2 regions of the Streptomyces sp. NPDC017520 genome follow, and region 2 is predicted to be linked to the other one. Evidence: riboswitches for the same ligand, from Rfam matches in the RefSeq annotation. Region 2 holds a riboswitch; the other holds the start of a gene.
What was found. Region 2 has a riboswitch for cyclic di-AMP ahead of ACH4KB_RS27435 (NlpC/P60 family protein). Riboswitches for the same ligand answer to the same signal wherever they lie in the genome.

Region 1 (6,669 bases), on a different contig from region 2:
TCAGGCCGACGCCTCGGTGAGCAGGGCGAGTTCGCCGTCGGTCAGCCGCAGGTCGGCCACCGCGACGAGAGCGGGAAGCTGCTCGACCGTACGGGCGGAGGCGATCGGGGCGGCGACGGTCGGCTGTGCGGCGAGCCAGGCGAGGGCGACCGTGGCGATCTCGGCGTCCCGTTCCCCGGCGACCCGGTCGAGGGCGGCCAGCACCTTGCGGCCCCGCTCCGACTCCAGGTGGCCGCCCGCCGTCGCGGAGCGGGCGCTCTCCACACTCGTACCGGGGCGGTATTTGCCGGTGAGGAAGCCGGAGGCGAGCGCGTAGTACGGGACGGCGGCGAGGCCGGCGCGGGCCGCGGTGTCCTGGAGCTCGCCCTCGTAGGTGCCGCGGGAGACCAGGTTGTAGTGCGGCTGGAGCGCGACGTACCGGGCGAGGCCCTCGCGCTCGGAGAAGTCGAGGGAGGCCCGCAGGCGCTCGGGGCTGATGTTGGAAGCGGCGATGTGCCGCACCTTGCCGTCCTTCACCAGTTGGTCGAGGGCGGTGATGATCTCCTCGACCGGGACGGCCTCGTCGTCGAAGTGCGTGTAGTAGAGGTCGATGTGGTCGGTGCCGAGGCGGCGCAGCGATGCCTCCGCCGCGCCCTTGATGGTGCCGGCGGACAGGCCCCGGTGGTCGGGGTGGGCGCCGGCCTTGGTGGCGACGACGATGTCGGCCCGGTTGGAGCGGGAGGCGAGCCACTTGCCGATGACGGTCTCCGACTCACCGCCCTCGTTGCCCTCGACCCAGGCGGAGTAGGCGTCGGCGGTGTCGATGAAGTTGCCGCCGGCCGCGACGTACGCGTCCAGGACCGCGAAGGACTGGTCCTCGTCCGCCGTCCAGCCGAAGACGTTGCCGCCGAGGGCGAGAGGGAAAACCTGGAGGTCGGAGCTGCCGAGAATGCGCGGAGAAGTCATGTGGAGGTTCAACGGGACGGGGCGGGGACGGTATTCCGCCGCCCGCCGGACCGTACCGTCCCCGGACAGACCGGCAGCCCTGACGTCGGGGGGTGTGCGTCAGGGCTGCCGGGGTTGCGGGGCGGCGACGAAGGACGTCAGCCGCGGGGCCTGGAGATCAGACGTTCAGGCCCTTGCTGTTGAGCCAGGCCATCGGGTCCATCGCGGAACCGCCCGCGGTGCGGACCTCCAGGTGGAGGTGGACGCCGGTGACGTTGCCGCTGTCGCCCATGCGGCCGATGGTCTGGCCGGTGGTCACCTTCTGGCCGACGGAGACCTCGATCGAGGACTGGTGGGCGTACCAGATCTCCGTGCCGTCCTCCAGCTGCAGGACCGTGCGGTAGCCGTACGAACCGGAGTAGCCGGCCGATGTGATCGTGCCGCTGTGCACGGCCTTGAGCGGTGCGCCGGCCGACCCGGCGAAGTCGAGACCGGTGTGCTGGCCCGAGGACCAGAGCGCGCCGGACTGACCGTAGGTCGAGGTGATCGTGTACGAGAAGGTGGGGAGGGAGAAGCTGGCGGCGAGCTTGGCGAGCCGCTCGGCCTCCTTCTTCTTCTTCGCCGCTTCCTCCGCCGCCTTCTTCTTCGCGGCGGCAGCGGCCTCGGCCTCGTCCTGCTGCTTCTTGGCCTCGGCGGCGGCGGTCTCGGCCGCTGCCTTCTCGGCGGCGGCCTTGGCCTCGGCGTCGGCGCTGGCCTGCTGCTGCTCGGCCTGCTGGAGGATCCGGGCGCGCAGCGCCTCGCCGGCGCCGGTGCCCTGCTCGGCCTCGGCGGTGGTGAGGCCGGCGGTGGTGAGCGGCGCGGACGCGGCGACCGGGGCGGGCTCCGCCTCCTCGGACATCAAAGACCCGACGCCGGGAAGGGACTTGGCGTCGGGGAGGTTGTCCACGATGGAATCGGGAAGAGAGATGGAGACCGGCGCCTTGTCCTGAGCGGTGGCCATACCGCCCGCGCCGACAGCCGCTATGACACCGACTCCGAGGACGGTGGAGCTACGGGCCAGACCACGCTGCTTGGCCACGCGGTGCTTGCCGCGCACGGGACGGATGGACTCCGCGGTGGGGTTCCATTCCTCCCAGGTGCGCTCCTCGCCACCGAGGGTGTCGGCACTGAAGGGTGACGGGGCCTCAGGGGCAGGCTTGTTGGACGCCACGTGGGCGCACTCCTTTCCTTCCTTCTCGCCTACCGGGTTAGCTGACGGGTTCGGAGCAGGAAGGTCTCCTACGGGCCCCTCCGTCTCTCACGAGACGCAGGCGTCCGATTCACCCCATGTAGGTGGTTCCCCGGTTCCCTTGCGGAATTCGGCGCTCGCGCGCGGCGCCGTCTCTGACGACGGCTGTGACGACCGCGCTGCGTTATCGAACGTTAATAGACGGACGGGCCCTATTCCAAGCTGTTCCTGTTGATCATTAACGAACACGGCAGGGATGTACGGGTGACAACCGGGCGCAATCGGGCGACTTGACCACGCCTCAGCCACACTGCTTTTTCTGACAGTGTGTCAAATGTTATGCGGAGCGGCGCCTTTTGATTACGCACCGTGTCACCGCCCGGCACCATCACTCCGGCGTCACCGCCCGGCGTCATCGCCCCGGCCCACGATCTTCACCGTCGTCCGGCGCACGGGCTGCCCCTCCGCCGGCCGGCCGACCGCGATGAGCGCCATGTCGTCCGTGGTCCGCCCACCGGTGTGCAGCCGTACGTCGTCCGTCAGCGCGGACAACAGCTCCTCCGGGCCCGGGAAGATCCGGCCGCGCAGCCGGGCCGCCGGATCGTAGAAGACCCCGTTCGGGTCCCGGGCCTCGGACAGGCCGTCCGTGAAGGCGAGGAGCGTCGCCCCCGCGGGCATCGCCCACTCGTCGGACCGGTCCGGCCACACCCCCAGGTCCATCCCCAGCGGCATGGCGGGCACCGAGGGTGCCAGCACCTCCAGGGCGCCGTCGGCGTGCAGCAGGATCGGCTCGGGGTGACCGCGGTTGACGAGGCGCAACGAGGCGGCACCGGGCGGGATCTCGGCCAGCACGGCGGTGATGAACCCCTCCATCGCGTCCAGCCCGTACCGCCGCGTCCCCTCCCGGGCCAGCGCCCGCTCCAGCCGCTGCGCGACACCCTCCAGCGAACGCTCCTGCTCGGCCGCCTCCCGGAACGCCCCGATGATCACCGCCACCGCCTCGACGGCGTCCAGCCCCTTGCCGCGTACGTCGCCGACGACCAGACGCACTCCGTACGGGGTGTCCGCGACGGCGAACAGGTCGCCGCCCACGAACTCGTCCGCCTGGGCCGCCTCGTACCGCGCGGCCACCTGGAGTCCGCCGATCCGCTCGGCCGGGGTCGGCAGCACGGCCCGCATGGCGGTCTCCGCGATGACCCGGGCCGAGGCCAGCTGCTCGTTGCCACGCCGTACGACGCCGTTGATGACGAGGGCCAGCACCGAGGCCGTGAGCACGGTGATCAGCTCGATGATCGGGACCACCTGGGTGGACGTCCCGTCGGAGAGCCTCATCGCGATGACGGAGAGGACCGCGGCGATGCCCGTACGGACGGTCCGGGACTTCGAGAAGAACGGCGCGGCGATCAGCGGGGCCGCGACGAACAGGGGGACAGCGGTGAAGTTGGGCGGAGTCAGCGAGTCGAGCACCAGCCCGCCGAGGATCAGCAGGGCCGGGAGCAGCCGGACGAACCGTCCGGTGCGCCGCCCGTCGGACGTCAGCTGGCCCTCCCGGGACCCGAACACCACCCGGCCCACGGCGTCGAAACTCCCCGCCGTGGCACTGCGCCGTTCGTCGGCCATCCCCACCTGTGCACTCCTGCCCGGTCCACCCACGGCTGCGGACGGTACCGCGCCCCGCCCAGGCTTCCCGGAGCCGCGCCGAGCGGCTACTCCGCATCGGCCGAATAGGGGGAGCGGGCGGAGGCCCGGCCTTCCGTGGTCAGTCGGAGAGCCGGTGTTCCGCGTATACCGTCAGTGCGTCCCGTACGAAGGCGGCGGTGCCGTCCCCGTAGCGATCGTAGTTCTTTCCGAAGCGGGGGTCGGCGACATACATCTCGCCGAGCCCGATCACATACGAACGACTGGGCGCCTTGGCCGAGGACAGCCAGGCGCAGTGCCGCCGCGCGAGGTCCTGCGCCTCGGCCCCGTCGGCGGCGAGCCCTCCCTCCCTGGCCCGTCCCCAGGCGCGCGCGATGGCCTCGTGCTCGTCCTGGAACGCCTTCTTCTGCTCGTCGCCGAGCGAACGCCACCAGCGGTCGCCCTCCTCGTACGCGTCCCGGCCCCAGCGCTCGGTGACCTCCTGCTCGTGGGCGGTGTGATCGAAGCCGTCGAACACTTCATCGGCCATGAGTTCCATCCCCTCCTGCGTCTTGTGGAGAGTGGTCCGCACCGAGGCGATCTGCCGCCCGATGCGCGCCTGCTCCTGTTCGAGCAGCCGCAGATGCGCCCGCAGCGCCACCGCCGTGTCCCGCTGCCCCGCGAGCACGTCCTTGATGGCGGACAGCGAGAGGCCCAGCTCCCGCAGCAGCAGGATGCGCTGCAGCCGGACGAGGGCGTCCTGGTCGTAGTAGCGGTAGCCGTTGCTCCCGATCCGGCTCGGCGTGAGGAGACCGACGTCTCCGTAATGCCGGAGCGTGCGGCTCGTGGTGCCGGCCCGACGGGCGATTTCCTGAATGGACCACTCCATGCCGGAAACGCTGCGTCAAGGTCAAGCCGCGCCATCACGACGCCGGGAAACGACTCGGGCCCGGCACGCTGTGCGTGCCGGGCCCGGGCCTTCAGTAGCGGGGACAGGATTTGAACCTGCGACCTCTGGGTTATGAGCCCAGCGAGCTACCGAGCTGCTCCACCCCGCGTCGGTAAACACAACTCTACGGCATACCCGGCGCGCCCTTGACCAATTACGGCGGAGCTCCTCCGGGACGGAGGCGAGCCCCATGGCCGGAACCCGGACAGCGGCGCCCCCGGTGCCCCCGGTGCCCCCGGTGCCCCCGGTGCCCGATGATGGCGGCCCCTCACACCACGCGACGCCCTGGGGGACCATGCGCACCAGACACACCTTCACCGCCGCACTCACCACGGCCGGCCTGCTCCTGACCCGCGGTACGCGGACAGGGTGGCCGCGTGGAGGGCCGGGCAGGCCCCGGACTCGCGTGACCCGGAGGAGCCCCGGCCGGTGCGGGGGTTCACGCTCCCCGCCGAGCCCGAGGCGTAGCCCGCCCAGAACGACCGCGGCCCCTGCCTCTCACGAGAGGCGGGGGCTGCTTCGCGTGATCGTTTGCACTTCGATGGAGCATCGATGGAGCGAGCGTCCGAAATGAACCCGAACAAGCAGCGACCCCAGATCAGAGAAACTCTCTGACCTGGGGTCGACGGGTAGGCCGTGTGGGACTCGAACCCACAACCAACGGATTAAAAGTCCGCTGCTCTGACCAATTGAGCTAACGGCCCCTGGGAGATCACTCCACGAGCATAGCCGCCCCCGGCCCGACGGCCGAGGCGGTATCCGATTCGCGTCCCGGCACGGCGTCGCCGGACGCGGGCCCCGGCGATCCACCCGCCGGGGCCCGGCACTTCCCTAGAACAGCGAGAGGTAGCCCTGCCAGCCGGGGCTGAGCTTCTCGCGGGGGGCGAACAGCCCGTCGCCCCTGCCCTCGTACCGCCACAGCACCCCGGCCTTGTCGCGGGCGAACAGGTCGTTCCTGCCGTCGCCCGTGATGTCGCCGACCGCCGCGATCGCGTTGTACGTGTTCCAGCCGGAGCCGATCCGCTGCTTGGCGGCCAGCTTTCCGGCGCCCGTGCCGGCGTACCGCCACAGCACCCCGGAGGAGTCGCGGGCCAGGACGTCCCCGATGCCGTCGCCGGTCAGGTCCCCGGCTCCGACGACCGTGAGGCCCTTCCAGCCCGTGCCGATCAGGACACCGGCCTTGAGCTTGCCCGCACGGTCCGACGCGTACAGGTAGAGGGAACCGGTGGACTTCTGACGGGCCAGCATGTCGGCCACGCCGTCTCCGTTGAGGTCGCCGGGCGAGTACACGTCGTACGCCTTCCAGCCCGTCCCGATCTTCGCCGGGTCGTGGAGGAAGCCGTACTGGCCGTCGTCGTCGCACGTGCCGTCGAGCCGGTACAGGGCGCCGTCGCTGTTCACGACCAGGTAGTCGTTGCAGCGGTCGCCGCGCAGGTCGCCGGTGGGCACGATGCTGGTGGCGGGAGCGTCGAGGATGCCGAAGTAGCCGGTGTACGGGCCGACCGTGCCGGGAAGCTTGCCCCGGCGCATGCCCAGGCTCCGGTCCTCCACCACCACGAAGAGGTCGCCGAGGGCGTCCCGGCCGCCGAAGTCCCGCCAGGCGGGGGCCGCGTGGGTGAGCCTCACGTTGCCGGACCTGGTCAGGGCAGGGCCTTGGCCGTCCGCGGGCTGCGCCGTCAGCGTCCAGTCGTAGGTTCCGTTGACCACGAGCCGGCCGTTGGTGTCCCGGGCGTCCCAGTCGGCCGTCAGGACGTCGCGGGCCTCGCCGCCGGTGAGCGTACGGACCGTCCTGCCGGTCCGCCGGTCGACGAGCTTCGCCTTCCAGGAAGCCACGGGCCGGGAGAGCCGGGCGGAGTAGGCCCAGTGGCCGCTCTCTTCCGAGGGCCAGCTCTCCGAGCGCTCGTCATGGACCCCCAGCGCCTGCGCCGGCACACCGGTCGGCACCACGTGG
Region 2 (6,669 bases):
AAGCCGGGGACGACTTCCCCGCCACGCACTCCGTGAACCACACCGCCGTCCGACCCCCCGCCCCCCGCAACCGGGCCCGTCGGCGTACTCCCGCCAAGCGTTCCGCCCTGCTGACCGTCGCGGTGCCCTCCGCCTGCGTGATGAGCGTCGCGGGCATCGCCGCCGCCTCGGTCGGCGGGATGCCCGGCGGCGAGGAGAAGCCGGAGGAGACGACCACCTCGCTGGCGGTGGCCGACCCCAGCACGGTCAAACCGGTCGCCGCGAACAACCGGCTGGACAGCCAGCTGGAGCAGCTCTCCGAGGGCAGCGACGACTTCCGTGAGCGCGCGAGCCGCACCCAGGAGCGCATCGACCTGCGGGAACGGCAGGCGGCGGAGAAGAGGAAGCGCGCGGAGGATGCCGCACGCCGCGAGGCGCTGCGTCCCAAGTTCGTCCTGCCGGTCAAGCAGCACGGGCTCAGCGCCTACTACGGCCAGGCGGGCGTCAACTGGATGTCCGTGCACTCGGGCATCGACTTCCCCGTCTCGTACGGCACTCCGGTGATGGCCGCGACCGACGGCACCGTACGCACGCAGCTGAACAGCGCCTACGGGGTCATGGCGATCGTGACCGCCGCCGACGGCACCGAGACCTGGTACTGCCACCTCAGCAGCACCAAGATCCGCTCCGGCCCGGTGAAGGCCGGCGACGTCATCGCGTACGCCGGGAACTCGGGCAACTCCACCGGCCCGCACCTGCACTTCGAGGTCCGGCCCGGCGGCGGCTCGGCGATCGACCCGCTGGCGTGGCTGCGCAGCAAGGGCCTCGACCCTAGCTGATACGGCATCACGAGCACGGACAGACGGAAACAGACGGAAGCGGGAGAGAGTGCCTCGGCGCTCTCTCCCGCTGCCGTCTGTCCGGCTCTGCCCCGCCCGCCTACAGCTTCTCGACCGGCGCGTACCGCAGGAGCAGCTTCTTCGGACGTTCGTCGCCGAAGTCGACCGTCGCCTTGGCCTGGTCGCCGAAGCCCTCGACGGCCGTCACCGTGCCGAGCCCGAACTGGTCGTGCGTGACCCGGTCCCCGGCCACGAGGGTGACCGTCGGCTTCTCCGCGCCGCCGCGCCGGGTCGCGAAACCCGAGGGTCCGGAGCGGGAGCGGGAGGAGGACAGCGAGGACGTGATGCCGGAGGTGGGCCCCGCGGGGGCGGCCATCGGGCCCTTGCGCCGCCAGTCCAGGTGCGCTTCCGGGATCTCCTCCAGGAAGCGCGAGGGCGGGTTGTACGAGGGCTGGCCCCAGGCGCTGCGCATCGCGGCCCGGGTCAGGTAGAGCCGTTCGCGGGCGCGGGTGATGCCGACATACGCGAGGCGGCGCTCCTCCTCCAGCTCCTTGGTCTGGCCGAGGGCCCGCATGTGCGGGAAGACGCCGTCCTCCATGCCGGTGAGGAAGACGACCGGGAACTCCAGCCCCTTCGCGGTGTGCAGGGTCATCAGCGTGATGACGCCGGAGCCGTCCTCGTCCTCGTCGGGGATCTGGTCGGAGTCGGCGACGAGCGCGACCTTCTCCAGGAACTCCGCGAGCGTGCCCGCGCCCTCCTCCTCGGCGCGCTCCTGCTCGAATTCGAGGGCGACGGCGGCGAGTTCCTGGAGGTTCTCGATGCGGGTCTCGTCCTGCGGGTCGGTGGAGGCCTGGAGCTCGGCGAGATAGCCCGTGCGCTCCAGGACGGCTTCCAGCACGACGGCGGGGCCGGCGCCGGACTCGACGATCGTGCGCAGCTCCTCCATCAGCGTGTTGAAGCGCTTGACGGCGTTGGACGAGCGGGCGGCCATGCCGTACGCCTCGTCGACGCGGCGCAGTGCCTGGGGGAAGGAGATCTTCTCGCGCATCGACAGGGCGTCGATCATCGCTTCGGCGCGGTCGCCGATGCCGCGCTTGGGGACGTTGAGGATGCGGCGCAGCGGGACGGTGTCCTCGGGGTTGGCGAGGACCCGGAGGTAGGCCAGGACGTCCCGGACCTCCTTGCGCTCGTAGAAGCGCACACCGCCGACGACCTTGTAGGGCAGACCGACGCGGATGAAGATCTCTTCGAAGACACGGGACTGGGCGTTGGTCCGGTAGAAGACGGCGACGTCGCCCGCCTTGGCGTCGCCCGCGTCGGTGAGCCGGTCGATCTCGTCGGCGACGAACTGCGCCTCGTCGTGCTCGGTGTCGGCGACGTAGCCGGTGATGCGGGCGCCGCTGCCGGCGTTGGTCCAGAGGTTCTTGGGGCGGCGGCTCTCGTTGCGCTCGATGACGGCGTTGGCGGCGGAGAGGATCGTCTGCGTGGAGCGGTAGTTCTGCTCCAGGAGGATCGTCGTCGCGCTCGGGTAGTCCTCCTCGAACTGGAGGATGTTGCGGATGGTCGCGCCCCGGAAGGCGTAGATCGACTGGTCCGCGTCGCCCACCACGCACAGCTCGGCGGGGGCGTCGGCCTCCCCGGCCGGGCCGACCAGCTCCCGTACCAGCGTGTACTGGGCGTGGTTGGTGTCCTGGTACTCGTCGACGAGGACGTGGCGGAAGCGGCGGCGGTAGTGCTCGGCGACGTCCGGGAAGGCCTGGAGGAGGTGGACCGTGGTCATGATGATGTCGTCGAAGTCCAGGGCGTTGGCCTCGCGCAGGCGGGCCTGGTAGAGCGCGTACGCCTGGGCCAGGGTCTTCTCGAAACCTCCCCCATTCTCGGCTTCGCTCGAACGGGAGGTGCCCCCTCCGGCCTGCCCGGCGAAGGTCTCCTCGTCGATGAGCTCGTTCTTGAGGTTGGAGACCTTGGCGGTGAAGGACTTCGGCGGAAACTGCTTCGGGTCCAGGTCGAGGTCGCGGCAGACCAGGGCCATCAGGCGCTTGGAGTCGGCGGCGTCGTAGATCGAGAACGACGAGGTGAAGCCGAGCTTCTTCGACTCGCGGCGCAGGATGCGGACGCACGCGCTGTGGAAGGTCATGACCCACATGGCGTTGGCGCGGGGGCCGACGAGCTGCTCGACGCGCTCCTTCATCTCGCCCGCGGCCTTGTTGGTGAAGGTGATCGCGAGAATCTGCCCGGGGTGCGTCCCGCGCTCGGCCAGCAGGTGGGCGATGCGGTGGGTGAGGACCCGGGTCTTGCCGGAGCCGGCCCCGGCGACGATGAGCAGCGGGGACCCGGCGTGCACGACGGCGGCGCGCTGCTCGGTGTTCAGCCCGTCGAGCAGGGCGGCGGAGTCGATCACCGGGCGCGCGTGACCGTCCCGGTAGTACCCGTCCCGGGGCGGCGGGGGCGCGTCGTAGACGCCCTCGAAGAGTCCCTCCGGCACCGCTTCGGGCGCGTGGTCCTCGGGGGGCGGCGGGGGGCCGTCCTCCGCGGACTGGAGGCCGGTCAGGAAACTGTCGTCAAAGAGGCTGCTCATCGCCCCCCGAGTCTAGGCGGCCGGACTGACAAGCTACTGCCGAAGGTGAGAAGGCGGCGTCGGCACCGGGGAATCGCCCGCGCCTCACCCGTACGCACGGAGAGCGGACGTCGACGTTCCGTGAAGGAGTGCCCGGTCGGAGGGGGTGTCGGCCCCCCGATCCGGAAAGGTCACGAAAATGTATCGGGCATATCGCTCATCGTCCTTCCCAGCGGCGGGGCCGGTTGGCTAGCGTGCTCGGTCAGGTGGCCCGTACCTCCCTGGGGCGAACCACGCCCGACGGGCACCTCTGCCGAATCCGTCCCGCCGCCCTGGCGGTGCGGAACCGGGGACCCACACGCGACACCGGGGTGAATCGGTCCGTGCCCTCGCATGCGGACCGTAGGACAGCCTTCCGTTCCGTCCGAACCCGACAGCTAACCCGGTAGGCGGTCCACGGAAGGAGATGCCGGTCTTGGCATCGCATCGCAAGCCGCGCACGAAGGTGCGCACCACCACCCCCGCCGTCGGGCTGACGACGGCCGCGCTGGCCTCCGTGACGCTGCTCTCCACGCAGAGCGCCACGGCCGCGCCGGCTGAGCCGAAGCCCGCCATCGAGGAAGTGCAGAAGAAGGTCGACGCCCTGTACCGGCAGGCGGGCGCCGCGACCCAGGAGTACAACCGGGCCAAGGCCGCCTCCGCGTCCCAGCAGGCGAAGGTCGACACGCTGCTCTCCGACGTGGCGAAGCGGGCCGAGAAGATCAACGAGGCGCGCCGGGCGCTGGGCTCCTACGCGGCGGCCCAGTACCGCAACGGGGGCATCGCGCCGGCGGCGACGTTCTTCCTGGCGGACAACCCGCAGGGGTACTTCGACCAGAGCCGGCTGATGGACCGGGCGACGGAGCGGCAGCAGAAGGCCGTCGCCGAGGTCCGTACGCAGCAGGCCTCGGCGGCGAAGAAGCGCGCGGAGGCGGTGAAGAGCCTGGAGACCCTCACCGAGACGCAGGCCACGCTCGCCTCCAGCAAGAAGGACGTGCAGACCAAACTCACCGAGGCCCGGAGCCTGCTGTCGAGGCTGACCGCCGAGGAGAAGGCGCGGCTGGCGGAGCTGGAGCGCAAGAAGGAGGCCGAGGCGAAGGAGAAGGCGGCGAGGCTGGCCGCCCGGCAGGCCGCCGAGGCGAAGGAGAAGGCCGAGGCCGAGGAGAAGGCCCGCGAGGAGGCGGCGAAGGAGTCCGGCGGCGGTTCGGGCACGGGATCCGGCTCCGGCTCCGGTTCCGGTTCCGGTTCCGGTACGGGAACGGGAACGGGAACGGATCCGGGCTCCGGCTCCGGCACCGGTACGGACAGCGGTTACGCCGCCAAGGCGGAGAAGGTCCTGGCCTTCGCCCGCGCCCAGATCGGGAAGCCGTACGTATGGGGCGCGTCGGGCCCCTCCAGTTACGACTGCTCGGGGCTGACGCAGGCGGCGTGGCGGGAGGCGGGCGTGACCCTGCCCCGGACTACCTGGGACCAGGTGGAGGTCGGGACGCGGGTCGCCACGTCCGATCTGATCCCCGGAGACCTGGTCTTCTTCTACGACGACATCAGCCACGTCGGCATCTACAAGGGCGACGGGATGATGATCCACGCCCCGAAGCCGGGTGCGAACGTGCGCGAGGAGTCGATCTACTCCATGCCGATCTACGGAAGCGTGCGACCGGCGTGACGCGTGCCGGGGGCGGCCCTTGGGCGGCCGCCCCCGGGGAGACTCAGGTCCAGACCGTGGCGATGAAGATGTTGGCGGCCGTCAGTCCGCCGACCGCGGCGAACGCGCCCTTGTCCACCGTCTCGTCGTCCCGCTTGACGTAGACGAGGGCGAGGATCACGACCAGCAGCGCGAGCTTGATGCCGATCTTGACGTTGTTCACGGTCTGGTCGTCGGCCTGGTTGAGCCCGACCAGGGCGATACCGGTGACGAGCATGGTCAGCGCGCCGTGCAGCATGGCGGGGGTGAAGCGGGCGGTGCCCGCTCCCATGGCCTTCATCTGCGTCAGGAAGCCACCCAGCAGGGAGGCGATGCCGATGATGTGCAGGGCGACGAAGACATTGATGAGTACGTCCATGGCTCCGGAGCCTAGCCAGGGCCAAGGATGTGCCTTTCAGTGAGGCCCCCCTTCCTTGTGCGCTTCCTCCGAAATTGAATGCATTGCCCTGATATATGGGCGTATGAGTGATCACCCATGGCCGATGAAACGTCACATCAGGGCAATAGCAGTCATGCCGACTCTTTTCCCGGCACCGGGATTAGCGTCCTTCACGGACCCGCCGGTATTCCCCCGGCGGACAGCCGACAGGAAGGATGCCGCCCCCGTGGCAGCGCACCGCAGGTCAGCTCACCGAAAACCCAAGCAGCGCCCGCTCACCGGCTCTGCTGCCCGCACCGCCGCCACCCTGGCGCTCGCCGGGGCCGCCACCGCGGGGTCGGTCACCGGGGCGGGCGCGGCCCCCGCCGAACCGGCCCCCACCGCCTCGCAGGTCAAGGCGGAGATCGACCGGCTGTACCACGACGCCGAGGTCGCCACCGAGAAGTACAACGGGGCGAAGGAAGAGGCGGCCACCGCCACCCGCGCCGTCGACGCCCTGGCCGACGAGGCCGCCCGTCGCACCGCCCGCCTCAACACCGCCCGGCACGCCCTGGGTTCGCTGGCCACCGCGCAGTACCGCGGCGGAACCCTGGACCCGGCCCTGCAACTGGCGCTCTCCTCCGACCCCGACGCCTTCCTGCAACGCGCCTCCTACCTCGACCGGGCGGGCGACCGGCAGAGTGGGCTCCTGCGCGGCATCCGGCGACAGGTCTCCCAGATCACCCGCGTCAAGGCCCGCGCCGACCAGGAGACCGAGCGCCTCGCCGCCCGCCGCGCCGAGCTGCGCGAACACCGCACCGCGATCCGCACCAAGCTGGCCGACGCCCGCAGGCTGCTGGACACCCTGACCGCCGACGAACGCGCCGCCCATGAGCGCTCCGCCGACGCCCGGCACGGCGGCGGCCCGGCCCACGCCGACCGCTCGTCCGTCCGCAGCGGTCCGGTGGCGGCCCCCGGCTCCCGCGCCGCCCAGGCCATCGACTTCGCGTACGGCGCGATCGGCAAGCCGTACGTCTGGGGCGCGACGGGCCCGAACGCCTTCGACTGCTCGGGCCTGACCCAGGCGGCCTGGAAGGCGGCGGGCGTGAGCCTGCCGCGCACCACCTACACCCAGATCAACGCCGGATCCCGGGTCCCCCGCTCCGAACTGGCCCCCGGTGACCTGGTCTTC

Region 1: linked by a shared signal. The riboswitch ahead of ACH4KB_RS15930 (M23 family metallopeptidase) and the one ahead of ACH4KB_RS27435 (NlpC/P60 family protein) in region 2 are both predicted to bind cyclic di-AMP.

The regions. Positions count from the first base shown of each region.
Region 1 covers NZ_JBIRKB010000006.1:18,641-25,309, forward strand. The annotation lists gene ACH4KB_RS15925 (aldo/keto reductase) at 1-945, opposite strand; gene ACH4KB_RS15930 (M23 family metallopeptidase) at 1,103-2,134, opposite strand; cyclic di-AMP (ydaO/yuaA leader) riboswitch at 2,146-2,298, opposite strand; gene ACH4KB_RS15935 (PP2C family protein-serine/threonine phosphatase) at 2,552-3,772, opposite strand; gene ACH4KB_RS15940 (MerR family transcriptional regulator) at 3,912-4,658, opposite strand; tRNA gene ACH4KB_RS15945 (tRNA-Met) at 4,754-4,827, opposite strand; tRNA gene ACH4KB_RS15950 (tRNA-Lys) at 5,349-5,422, opposite strand; gene ACH4KB_RS15955 (FG-GAP repeat domain-containing protein) at 5,550-6,669, opposite strand, start outside.
Region 2 covers NZ_JBIRKB010000013.1:61,939-68,607, forward strand. The annotation lists gene ACH4KB_RS27425 (peptidoglycan DD-metalloendopeptidase family protein) at 1-818, shown strand, start outside; gene pcrA (DNA helicase PcrA) at 919-3,396, opposite strand; cyclic di-AMP (ydaO/yuaA leader) riboswitch at 3,677-3,843, shown strand; gene ACH4KB_RS27435 (NlpC/P60 family protein) at 3,842-5,080, shown strand; gene ACH4KB_RS27440 (hypothetical protein) at 5,124-5,477, opposite strand; gene ACH4KB_RS27445 (NlpC/P60 family protein) at 5,725-6,669, shown strand, end outside.